2 linked regions of the Desulfovibrio desulfuricans genome follow. The main gene of each other region encodes a partner of the protein of the gene in region 2 in a complex. Links are inferred from orthologs where the notes say so. Each region holds a gene or a part of one and is shown on either strand. Other genes may lie near its edges.

The links. The genes of interacting proteins can lie anywhere in the genome.
Region 1: the proteins of nuoH (region 2) and NE637_RS01395 are in contact, whole or in part, in a cryo-EM structure (PDB 6ZJN), measured with the Thermus thermophilus proteins. The link is inferred for Desulfovibrio desulfuricans from one-to-one orthologs. Residues at the interface, in WP_096411122.1 of Thermus thermophilus: Arg41, Phe42, Val44, Arg45, Met46, Thr296, Tyr354; in WP_096411123.1 of Thermus thermophilus: Thr2, Leu3, Lys4, Leu6, Ser9, Thr13, Tyr16, Leu17, Val22, Thr23.

The regions. Positions count from the first base shown.
Region 1 is NZ_JANFYZ010000001.1:338,315-346,005, forward strand. What follows is about bases 2,866-5,594. They hold NE637_RS01395 (NuoI/complex I 23 kDa subunit family protein), read right to left. Parts: upstream 4,586-5,594; coding sequence 4,145-4,585; downstream 2,866-4,144. Other genes in these bases: NE637_RS01380 (monovalent cation/H+ antiporter subunit D family protein), read right to left, coding at 2,866-3,282; nuoK (NADH-quinone oxidoreductase subunit NuoK), read right to left, coding at 3,295-3,621; NE637_RS01390 (NADH-quinone oxidoreductase subunit J family protein), read right to left, coding at 3,621-4,145; nuoH (NADH-quinone oxidoreductase subunit NuoH), read right to left, coding at 4,587-5,579; NE637_RS01405 (NADH-quinone oxidoreductase subunit D), read right to left, coding at 5,591-5,594. In the rest of the region: NE637_RS01370 (Na(+)/H(+) antiporter subunit D), read right to left, coding at 1-1,548; NE637_RS01375 (hypothetical protein), read right to left, coding at 1,541-1,786; more of NE637_RS01380, read right to left, coding at 1,789-2,865; more of NE637_RS01405, read right to left, coding at 5,595-6,709; NE637_RS01410 (NADH-quinone oxidoreductase subunit C), read right to left, coding at 6,706-7,284. UniProt on the Escherichia coli protein: NDH-1 shuttles electrons from NADH, via FMN and iron-sulfur (Fe-S) centers, to quinones in the respiratory chain. The immediate electron acceptor for the enzyme in this species is believed to be ubiquinone.
Region 2 is NZ_JANFYZ010000002.1:100,063-104,470, forward strand. Bases 1,496-4,254 are described here. They hold nuoH (NADH-quinone oxidoreductase subunit NuoH), read left to right. Parts: upstream 1,496-2,270; coding sequence 2,271-3,239; downstream 3,240-4,254. Other genes in these bases: nuoD (NADH dehydrogenase (quinone) subunit D), read left to right, coding at 1,496-2,190; nuoI (NADH-quinone oxidoreductase subunit NuoI), read left to right, coding at 3,254-3,937; NE637_RS03130 (NADH-quinone oxidoreductase subunit J family protein), read left to right, coding at 4,040-4,254. Also shown: NE637_RS03105 (NADH-quinone oxidoreductase subunit B), read left to right, coding at 1-345; NE637_RS03110 (NADH-quinone oxidoreductase subunit C), read left to right, coding at 327-887; more of nuoD, read left to right, coding at 880-1,495; more of NE637_RS03130, read left to right, coding at 4,255-4,408. UniProt on the Escherichia coli protein: NDH-1 shuttles electrons from NADH, via FMN and iron-sulfur (Fe-S) centers, to quinones in the respiratory chain. The immediate electron acceptor for the enzyme in this species is believed to be ubiquinone.

The sequences.
Region 1 (7,691 bases), on a different replicon or contig from region 2:
CTGCACGGGCTTGCGCGCAAACCAGTAAAACAGCCTGCCGCCCATGCGGTAAAACCAGTCCAGATCCAGACTGATGGTGGGCTCCGGCGTGAGCTTTTTGAGCAGCAAAAAGAATCCCAGGGCCGTAAACAGCAGTATCTGCAAGGTTTCAGAAATATGCGCGGCGCTGTAGGGGTGGTACTGCGCCGCCACTTCGGGGAAGGGAAGCATGTCGTACAGGTACGGCGTGTGGCAGCCGATGAAGATGCACAAAAACGCCGCCACCGCCATGGCCGCCTGCATGTTGAGCGGCGGATCGCCCGCGCGTTCCCATGTTTCCTTGGAGCAGTTGTTTTTGCCAAACCAGATGAAGTAAGGAACCTTCAGACCCGTGTGCAGGAAGGTACCCGCAGAAGCCAGGGTGAGCAGAAAGCCCGCCCAGTAGTTGTGCGCCTCAAATCCGGCGGCAACGATCATGGCCTTGGTCACAAAACCGCTGAACAGGGGAAAGGCCGAAATGGAAAGCCCGCCCACCAGAGTGAATACAAAGGTTTTGGGCATCTTTTTGTACAGGCCGCCCAACTGGGTGAACTTGCTCACGCCCGTCATGTGCAGCACAGAGCCGCAGCCCATGAACAGCAGCCCCTTGTAGAGAATGTGGGCAAAGGCGTGGGCGCAGGCCCCGTTGATGGCCAGCGGCGTGCCTATGCCCACAGCTGCCACCATGTAGCCCACCTGACTGATAATGTGGTAGGCCAGCAGGCGGCGGGCGTCGTTTTCAAGCACGGCGTACACAACACCGTACAGGGCCATGCACACGCCAAGCGGCACCAGAATTTCCATGCCCGCAAAGCTGCGCGCCAGCACATATACGGCGGTTTTGGTGGTAAAAGCGCACATGAATACCGCGCCTGTCACCGTGGCTTCGCCGTAGGCATCGGGCAGCCACGCATGCAAGGGCGGCACTGCCGCGTTGAGGATAAACCCGGCCATGATCAGGTAGGTGTAGAGCTGCGGATCAGCCACGCCGATGGGGCCGAAGGTCAGATCGCCCGTGGCCCGGTAGCGCAGCACAAGCCCTGCCAGCAGCAGCAAACCACCCGCGGTGTGCACCAGCAGATATCGGTAGCCGGAGGCCAGCGACTCCTTGCGCCGCCTGAACCACACCAGAAATACGGAGGAAAAGGCCATCAGCTCCCAAAAGAGAAAGAGCGTCAGGTAGTCCCCGCAAAAGATGACGCCCAGTGATCCTGCCACATATGTCCAGGCGGCGGAGTGCTGCGCGGCTTCTTCCACATGCAGGCCATAGACCGAGCCGATCACGCACATGAGGGTCATGATGTAGGCAAAGACCATGCTCAACGCATCGACCTTGCCGAATATGAGTTGCCATTTCATGAAAGGCAGCACGCCGTATACTCCATTGTGCCCCTGCATGAGCAGCACGGCGCAAAAGGCCAGCACCGGCACAAGCACGATACATATCCGGCGCAGGGCCTTGGGCAGCAGCGGCAAAATTACCGCGCCCAGCAACAGAACTGCGGAGGGGTGAATCCATGGCTCAGTCATCGTAATAATCCTCGCGGGTCATAATGCCCAAATGGCCGAACCACTTGGAAACGATGATAATCACAACGCAGGCGACAAAGCCGAACGCGGCCCAGAATCCGGGTATGCGCTCCACAAAGGTGTGCACATGCTCTTTTGAAACAAACAGGGCGTCCCACACCACCAGCGCGGCCAGCACCACCAGGCACACGCGGATGGTAGCCTTGAGCCGGGCGCGGAAAAATTCGATGATGTTCACTATCATCCTGTCACCACCTTCACGAAGGACATGATGGCATCGGGGTAAATGCCGATGAACACGGAAACGCCAGCCGCTATGAGAATGGGCACAACCATGCTCAGCGGTGCTTCACGAATGCCCGTTTCTTCGCCTTCCGGCCTTTTGCCGAAAAATGCCTTGTAGGTCACAGGCGCAAAGTAGGCCACATTCAGGAGCGTACTTGCCAGCAGCACCAGCAATATGCCCATGGAATGCGCGGGCATTTCCATTGCGCCCACCAGCAGCTTCCACTTGGTCACAAATCCTGCCACAGGCGGCGCGCCGATCATGGAAAGCGAGGCCACGGCAAAGGCCGCAAAGGTAAAGGGCATGGAGCGCCCAAGGCCGCTCATCTCAGAAATGCACTTTTTGTGCGTTGCCACATAGATCGCGCCTGCGCAGAAAAAGAGCGTTATCTTTGAGAATGCGTGGTTGGCGATGTGCACTATGCCTCCCTGTATGCCGTCTACGGTCAGGAGCGCCACGCCAAGCACGATGTAGGAGAGCTGGCTCACGGTTGAATATGCCAGCCGCGCCTTGAGGTTGTCCTTGGTCAGGGCAATGATGGAGGCCGCAAGAATGGTGAACGAAACAAAGTAGGCCGTGGGCACGCCAAGGTTCAGGCTTTTCATCAAATCAGTGCCAAACACAAAGAGCATGACGCGCGTGGTGCAAAACACGCCCACCTTGACCACCGCCACCGCATGCAGCAGGGCCGAAACAGGCGTGGGAGCAACCATTGCGCCCGGCAGCCAGTGGTGGAACGGCATGATGCCGTTCTTGGCAAAACCCAGGATGCAGCAAACGTACAGCACGGTTGCCAGCGCATCGCTGGCCCCGGCGGACAAGATGCCCGTGTGGCTGTTGTGGGCAAAGTCCAGATTGCCCGTCAGCACGTAGATGACGATCATGGCTGGCAGCACCAGCCCTTTTGCCGTGGTGGTCAGGTACACAATATACTTGCGCGCGCCGTCATAGCCCTCGGCATCCTGATGGTGGGCCACAAGAGGATAGGTGCACACGCTGACCACTTCATAGAACAGGTAGAGCGTAAACAGGTTGTCGGCAAAGGCCACGCCCATTGCCCCAAAAAGCGTCAGGGCAAAGCAGGCGCTGAAGCGCGTCTGGGCATGCTCGTTGAGGCCGCGCATGTACCCTGCCGCGTAAAAAACGGTGATAATCCACAAAAACGAGCCAACCAGCGCAAATACCATGGAAAAAGCATCCGCCCGAAAGCTCACCGAAAGCCCCGGCAGGATGGGGAAAAGCGTGAGGTGCAGCGTGTGGCCAAGCCCCAGGGGCGCAGGCGCAACATCGCCGATCATGGAGGCGATGATGCAGAACATGACCACCGCCGTTACAAAAGAAACGGTCTCGCGCACGTTGGGCCGACGGCCCGTCAGCATTATCAGGCATGCGCCGATCAACGCTGTAAGTATGGCGGCCAGGGGTCTGACGGATTCAACAATATCCATATGCTGTTCCCCTTAACCTTTGAGGTCTGACGGAGCGTCCGTTTCAACAGATCTGTACAGCCGATACACCGCAATGATGATGGAAAGCACAATGACCGCTTCCGCCGCTGCGATGGCCATGACAAACAGGGCTGCGATCTGCCCGGTTGCCGTGTCTGGCGCGCAGAACCGGCCAAAGGCCATAAAGTTGACCGAAGCCCCGCAGAGGATAAGCTCGGACGCAATGAGCATGCCTATGAACGTGCGGCGCATGGCCATGCCGAACAGCCCCAGGCCGAACAGTGCCGCGCCGATGACCAGATAGGTTTCAAGAGACTGACTCAAGCTTGCGTAGTGCATCACTTGTCCCTCCCGTGGCGGGCCAGTGCGAGCGCCCCCACCATGGCTACCACCAGAACCACGGAAATAAGTTCAAAGCTCATGGAATACGTGCTCAGCAAGGCCTGTCCGATGCGCTCGATGGTTCCTTCTATCTGCGACGGCGGCGTCTCCGGCCAGGGAGCCACGATGGATTGCACCACAAGCGCCGCCGTGATGGCGCAACTGGCCGCAGCGCCCAGAAAAAGACTCAGCCTGTTGCGACGCGGGGCGCGGTTTGCGTCCGACGTTTCAGCCAGCATGATGGCGAATGTAATGGTGACGCACAGCGCGCCCACATACACAAGCATCTGCATAAAGGCCACAAAGGGGCTGGAAAGGTAGTAATAAAGCCCCGCCACGCCAGTGAAGCACAGGGCAAGCCCGGCCACGCGGCGTATGAGCGTGCGCGCCGAAACAGCCAGCACCGCGCCGCTAAACGTCACCAGCACAAAGAACCAGAAAATGCCCTCAGCCAGCGTTTGCATAGTTTCATGACTGGACATCAGGGACGCTCCTTGAGCCGCCGTACAAGGTCAAAGTGATACTCCGCCTCGTCAAACCCGGCCAGATTGTAGTCATGAGAAAACGTCAGCGCGTCTGTGGGGCACGATTCCACGCACATACCGCACAGGCTGCACTTGGTAAAATTCAGTTTGTAGCTCGTGAGGGTCTTCTTCTTGGCCCCATCCAGTTTTTCGCCCGCAAGCTCTATGCAGCCCGAGGGGCAGGCCTTCTGGCACGATCCGCACACAATGCACCTGTCCGTGCCGGTTTCCGGGTCGTATACAAGGTCGATATGGCCCCTGTAGCGCGGTGTTATGGGCAGCACCTCACGCGGGTAGGATGATGTAACCACCGGCTTGAAAAAATAGCGCAGCGTTATGCCCATGCCCACAAAGAGGCTCCACCCGCCTGAAAAGATATTTTTAAAGTATGCGTTCATGTTACAGCACCTTGAGCAACGCGCTGGTAATGATGAGGTTGACGAGCGCAATGGGGATAAGCACCTTCCATGAGAGGTTCAGCAGGCCGTAGAAGGTTGTGCGCGGAAATGTCCAGCGCACCCAGATTACGGTAAAAATGACCGCGTAGAGTTTGATGGCAAACCAGTGCGCCCCCGGCCAAAGCCCCAGCGGGCAATCCCACCCGCCAAGAAACAGCAGGGTCAGCAGACTGGCGCCAACCACCACGTTGGCGTACTCGCCCATAAAGTACACGCCAAACCCCATGCCCGAATATTCCGTAAAAGCGCCTGCGATCAGTTCGCTTTCCGCCTCGGCCATGTCAAAGGGGGCGCGGTTTGTCTCCGCCAGCATACAGATGAAAAAAATGATGAACGAAACCGGCATGAGCGGGCTTGCAGAAAGGCGCAGCACGTTCCAGTGCCAGAACCCGCCCGATTGCGTGGCAACGGTTTCGCTGAGGTTGAGAGTGCCCGTGACCATCACAAGGCTCACTACAACAAGCAGCATGGGGATTTCGTAGGCCACGTTTTGCGAAACCACGCGCGCGGCGGAGATAACCGCGTACTTGTTGCGCGAACCCCACGCCCCGAGCAGGAGGCCCAGCACGTTTACCGAGGCAAAGGCGTAGATGGCCAACAGCCCCAGATCAAGGTTACGCGCCACAAGGCCTTCGGTGTAGGGAATAGTCACAAAACTCATGAAGGCCGGGGTCATGACCAGCACAGGCCCAAGGCAGAACAGCACGCCGTCTGCATCCTTGGGAATGAACACCTGTTTGGTCATGAGCTTGAAACCGTCCGCCAAGGGCTGCAACAGGCCATAGGGGCCAACTTCCTTGGGCCCTATGCGCCGCTGTATATGCCCTGCCACCTTGCGCTCAACCCACACCAGATAGGCCGCGTTAAGCGCCACAAAGACAAGGAATCCTACAAGATACCCCAGAAGACGCAGCATTTCGGAATAAAACGTCATAGCTGTGTTCCTTAGCGGTCAATATCCGGAATCACCAGGTCAAGGCTGCCGAGCAGCGCCAGTGCATCGGGCAGCAGCATTCCCCTGCCCGCCTCGCCAAAAACAAGCAGGTTTGAAAAACAGGGGGTGCGCCACTTGAGCCGCCAGGGGGTACCGCTGCCATCGCTGACGGCGCGGATACCCAGAAGACCGCGCGCCGTTTCCACAGCGTGGTAATAGTCGCCCTTGGGCGGTTTGATGGTTTTGGGAACCTTGGCCGCCATAACCGGGCCTTTGGGCAGATAGTCGAGGGCCTGCTCAAGAATGCGCAGACTCTGCTCAATCTCGTCCATGCGCACCTTGTAGCGGGCCATGGAATCACCCTCGGAGTACACGGGCACGTCAAAAGTAAAACGGTCATAAACGCCGTATGGCTCGTGCTTGCGCACGTCGTAAGCAATGCCCGCACCGCGCGCCACAGGCCCGGTTGCACCGTATTTGCGGCACATCTCGGCAGGTACAAAACCCACATCCACAAGGCGCTGCTGGATAATGAGGTTTTTGGAAACGAGGGAATGGTACATGGGCAGGCGCTTGCGCATACGCGCGATAAAGGCCCGCGTGCCTGTTACAAAGTCATCGTCAACATCGTTGTACACGCCGCCAAAGCGGAAGTAGCAGTATGTGAGCCGCGACCCGGTAACGGATTCCAGCAGATCCAGAATCTGCTCGCGATCGTCAAAAGCGTACAAAAGCGGCGAGAACCCGCCAAGATCAAGCACAAAAGCTCCAAACCAGAGCAGATGGCTTGAAACCCGGTTCAGCTCATTGGTGATGACGCGGATGAATTCGGCGCGTTCCGGCACTTCAATGGAAGCGGCGCGCTCGACCAGGCAGGCATAACCGTGGTTGTAGGCCAGGGCATGCAGGTAATCCATGCGGCCCGTATTGGGCATAAACTGCGCCCAGGTGCGGTTTTCGGCCATTTTTTCGTGCATGCGGTGGATGTAGCCAAGCACAGGCTCGGCCTCCACTATATACTCGCCGTCCATGACCATCTTGACGCGCAAAACGCCGTGCGTAGCCGGATGCTGCGGGCCAAGGTTCAGAACAAACCGCTCGTCTGTGGGACTTTGGGCAAGATAGTTCATGCGCTATAGTCCTTGAGCAAGGGGTGGTATTCCGCGTCTTCGGGCAACAACAGGGGGATGAGGTAGGGGTGCCCGATAAAGACGATGCCAAAGAACTCGTGAATCTCGCGCTCGTGCCAGTGGGCTATGGGATAAATTTCGGCGATGGTGTGGATCTGCGGGTTGGAGCGCGGCGTGCGCACCCGCAAGCATACCCTGTGGCGGGCGGAATAGAGGTTGAAGTCGTATACTACTTCAAGCTCGTCTTCCTGCGGTATGGATTCCTGCACTGGGGTTTCAGGTGGGGCGGCCTGGCTGGTATCCGGGGCGTCCGCTGCACTGACAGCGGCGGCTTCGGCGGCCTTTTTGGCCTTGGCTTCGGCCTCCTTGCGCAGGGCTTCGCATTCGCCAAGCCAGTCAACCCCGGTCATTCCTTCAAGAAAGTACCCCGCTCCGTCCATGATGCCCACGGCGGCAAGCAGGGAGCTTTCCGGCAGCGCCACATCAAGATCATAGCCCACAGAGGCATGATCTGCAGCGCGAACACTGGCTCCGGGCTGGGCCGCCAACTGTGCGCCAAGGGTTTCTGCGTTCATGACGTATGCCCTCCTGCTTCCTTGCCCACCTTGTCATTGCCGACGGTGCCAACGGACGCGCCACCATCACCCGCAGCATCCCCGGCAGGTGCCGGGGGCGCTTGCGCCTCCTCCTGCATTCTGGCCGCCTGCGCCGCCGCAGGGCCGGGAAGCCCCGGGGGCGTCACCACGGGCCAGCGCCGGGTGCCTGTGAGCTTTTCTTCCAGCTTCAAGATGCCTTCAATCAGGGCTTCCGGCCTTGGCGGACAACCGGGAATGAACACATCCACAGGAAAAAGCTTGCCCACGCCCTCCACCACGCCGTACTGCCCTTCGTACACAAAAGGCCCGCCGGAAATGGCGCAATTGCCCATGGCGATGACCCACTTTGGCTCGGGCATCTGGTCGTAAAGAATCTGCACAGCCGG
Region 2 (4,408 bases):
GCGTCAACGCACGATCTTGACCGCTTTGGCATCATCTTTCGCGCCAGCCCCCGGCAGGCAGACTGCATGGTGGTGGCCGGAACCCTGAGCAAAAAAATGGCCCCGGTGTTGCGCAGGGTTTATGACCAGATGCCCGAGCCGCGCTACGTGCTCGCCATGGGCAGTTGCGCTTGCAGCGGCGGGCTTTTTCAGTCGTATGCCGTAACGCAGGGCGTGGATCAGATTATCCCGGTAGACGTCTATGTGCCGGGTTGCCCTCCCAGGCCGGAAGCGCTTTTTGACGGCTTTATCAAGTTGCAGGAGAAAATTAACAAGGAGCAATTTCGATGGAGTCCCTGGAGATAGCGCGTCTGCTGCGTGAGGCTTTTCCGCAGGAAGTGCTCGACATACAGGAGTTTCGCGGGCAGGCGGCAGTGCTGCTGCGTCACGGTCGCATCCTTGATGTGCTGGTCTACGCCAGGGAGCATTTTGACATGATGCACCTGCGCTCGCTCTGCGGGGTGGACAACAGCCGCCGCAAGCAGGAGGGCCTTGGCGCGTTTGAGGTCGTCTACAACCTGTATTCCGTGAATCAGCGCATTGCCCTGCGTCTGCGCGTCCAACTGGACGATCCCGATGCGGGCATTGATTCCGCAGTGCCCTTGTGGCCTGTGGCCAACTGGCTTGAGCGCGAAGTCTTTGACCTCATGGGCATACACTTCAAGGGGCACCCTGACCTGCGCCGCATTCTGCTGCCGGATGACTGGCAGGGGCACCCCCTGCGCAAGGCCTATCCTGTGCGCATCCCCTCGCGTGGCGTGCCTGAGTGGTCTGGTCTGACCGAACTGCGCGAACACGCCAGGGCGGCGGACGCCCTGAGCTGGCAGGGGGGAGAAAAGCATGAGTGAAATCCGCAAGCAGAGCATTGAATGCCCCGTGCGTCACGGTCAGCCTGTGGGGCGTCAGAACGTGCAGGAATTGCTGGGCAGGGAACTGCCCGAAGACGCTGACAACTTTGACTGCTTTGACGAAAGCGACGAGGACCGTACCAGCCTGCGCCTCGGGCCGCAGCACCCTGCCACGCACGGCGTGTTGCGCCTCGACCTTGAGCTTGAGGGTGAAACCATTTTGAGCTGCGACCCGCAGGTGGGGTATCTGCACCGCGGCTTTGAAAAAATGGCCGAAACCTTCACCTACGCGCAGGCCCTCACCCTCACCGACCGGCTGGACTACATCGCCGCCATGTCCAACAACACGGGTTACTGCCTTGCGGTGGAAAAGCTGCTGGGCGTGCAGGCTCCGCTGCGGGCGCGTTACATCCGCACCATCGCCTGCGAGATGTCGCGTCTGTGCTCGCATCTGCTCTGGCTTGCCACCCACGCGCTGGATATCGGGGCCATGACCGTGTTTCTGTACTGCTTCCGCGAGCGCGAAATGCTGCTGGATCTTTTTGAAGACCTCTGCGGCGCGCGCCTCACCCTGACGTATCCGCGCATTGGCGGTGTGCGGCAGGACGTGACAGGGCGCTTCATGGACGGCTTGCAGGATTTTCTCAATATCTTCCCCAAGCGCATACTTGAGTACGAAACCCTGCTTGATACCAACCGTATCTGGTTGCAGCGCACGGTGGGCGTTGGCGTGCTGAACGGCAAGGAAGCCCTGGCCCTGGGCCTCACCGGGGCCTGCCTGCGCGGCTCGGGCGTGGATTACGATGTGCGCAAGCACGAACCCTACGATGCCTATGATCTGGTGGATTTTGAAGTGCCGCTGGGCAGCGATGGCGATATTTACGCCCGCTACCGCTGCCGCATGGAAGAAATGCGCCAGTCTGTGCGCATTCTGCAACAGTGCGTGGATCAGCTCCCCCCCGGCGCGACCCTCGCGGCAGACGCCCCCGATCTGCTCATGCCCTACAGGGCGTGGCGCAGCGAGGCTGAAACAGCGCTTTTTGGCGGCAGCCTGCGGCAGGTCATGCACGACAACAATATCTACATGCCCGGCGATGTGTACGTAGCCACGGAGGCTCCCAAGGGCGAGCTTGGCTTCTACTTTGTGAGCGACGGCAGCAGCAGGCCTTACCGCATGCATGTGCGCGGCCCGTCGTTTATCCATATCGGCGCGCTGGCAAGCATTGCCCCGGGCGGGCTTATTGCCGACCTCATCGCCAATATCGGCAGCATGGACGTGGTGCTGGGAGAATCTGACCGGTAAACCTGGGGGCAGACTGCGAGGCCTGTGGGCTGAGCAGGGCAAACCGGGTTTACGGCTACAACCAATCTGGCAGGGAAACCATGAATGTTCTGGTAATTGTGCTGCAACTTCTCGTGCTTCTGGTGGTCGTGCTGCTGCATGTGGCCTACGCCACATACTTTGAGCGCAAGGTCATCGGCCATATGCAGATGCGCATGGGCCCCACCCGCGTGGGCTGGCTCGGCTTGCTGCAACCCATCGCGGACGGCATCAAGAGCTTTTTCAAGGAAGACATCATCCCATCCGCGGCAGACAAGCCCATCTTCATGCTTGCTCCCATCATCTGTCTGGTGCCCGCCTTTGCCTCGCTGGCAATACTGCCGTGGGCCGAGGGCTGGGCTTTGTCCAACATCAATATCGGCCTGCTTTTTGTGTTCGCCATGAGCTCCCTTGGCGGCTACGGGGTCGTGCTGGCGGGTTGGGCCTCAAACTCCAAGTTCAGCTTTCTGGGCGGGCTGCGGGCCTCGGCACAGGTGATCAGTTATGAAATCGCCATGGGCCTCAGCCTTGTGGGCGTGATGCTGCTCTCCGGTTCGCTCAATCTGGGCGACATCGTGGCCGCGCAGGGCGATTCGTTTTTTGGCATGTTCGCCTTCCGCCAGTGCATTGGCTTTTTTATCTTTTGCGTTGCCATGCTGGCGGAAACCAACCGCGTGCCCTTTGATCTGCCCGAGGCGGAAAGCGAGCTTGTTTCTGGATACTGCACGGAATACAGCGGCATGCGCTACGCCCTGTTTTTCATGGCCGAATACACGTCCATGTTTGTGATGGCCACGGTGGGCGTGGTCTGTTTTCTGGGGGGGTGGCGCGGCCCGGTTGAGGTGGGCTTTTTCCCGCCGTTCTGGTTGGTGCTCAAGGTGTACGGCGTCATGTTTTTCTTTTTCTGGGTGCGGGCCACGCTGCCGCGTTACCGCTATGACCAGCTCATGGCCCTTGGCTGGAAGGTGCTTATCCCCCTGGCGCTCTTCAATATTGTGATTACCGCCCTGGGCAAGGCCCTAGCCTCTTGATGAGGAGAGCAGACATGCAGATTCAGTACAAAGCGCCTCGCAACTGGCTGCAAACCCTGTTGCAGACGGAAATAGCCCAGGGCATGGCCCTGACCTTGCGGCGCATGTTCAACCGCCCCATCACGCGGCAGTACCCGGAAGAAAAACCAGTGGTCGCCGCGGGTTTTCGCGGGCGGCACGCCCTGGTGCGCGATGCCGCAACCGGCGAGAGCCGTTGCGTTGCCTGTATGCGCTGTGCGCGGGTATGCCCCTCGCACTGCATACGCATCCGCTGGAGCCGCGCCGCAGATAACAGCCGCGTGGTGGATGCCTACAACATCGACGCCCTGCGCTGCATTTTTTGCGGCTACTGCGCGGAGGTCTGCCCGGTGAACGCCATTGTGCTGACGGAAGTCTATGCCTACGCGGCCAACGGGCGTTCGGCCTTCAAGTTTGACAAGCAGGCCCTGCTGGACAACTGGGACGAATTTGCAGCGCAGAAGGGCGACATGAAAGGCTATGCGAACCCCCTGTGCCGCCCCCGCAACATGCCAGAAGGCGCGCTTGCGCATGCCAAACGGGTGGCGGTGGATGCGGAATGGAGCGGAGCGGAACAGTGGGTGGGCAAGAATCACCGCGCTACGCATGCGCAAGGCGCAGAGCCGAATCCGAGCGCGCCCGGCCATGGTCAGGCGCATCAGGACGGTGCTGCGCAATGATCTGTCAAAAATCTGTGCTGATCTGCGGCAATGCCCGTGCCTTGCAGGCCACCTTGCCCGCAGCGGAAAAAGCATGCACGGCACGATGGGCGGAGAACGTGGATGACAGGCCTCCTTACCGAGGCATCCCTGAACAGAGCGCAAGTCCACTGCGGAGGTGGAACGGTGTTTGGTGAAATATTTTTTCTATACTGCGCCTTTGTCATAACCGTGTGCGGCGTGCTGGCTATCAGCCTGCGCAATCCCATTCACTGCGTGCTGTTGGTGCTGCTGCTGTTCTTCCACATGGCGGCGGTCTACCTGACCTTGCAGGCGGAATTTCTGGCAGCCATACAGATCATCGTCTATGCCGGGGCCATTTTGGTCATGTACCTCTTTGTGCTCTTTCTGGTGAACCTGCAACGCGAGTTGCGGCTGCCGGCCCTGACCCCAAAACCCATTGTGGGCTACGCGCTGGCCGCTGCCCTGTGC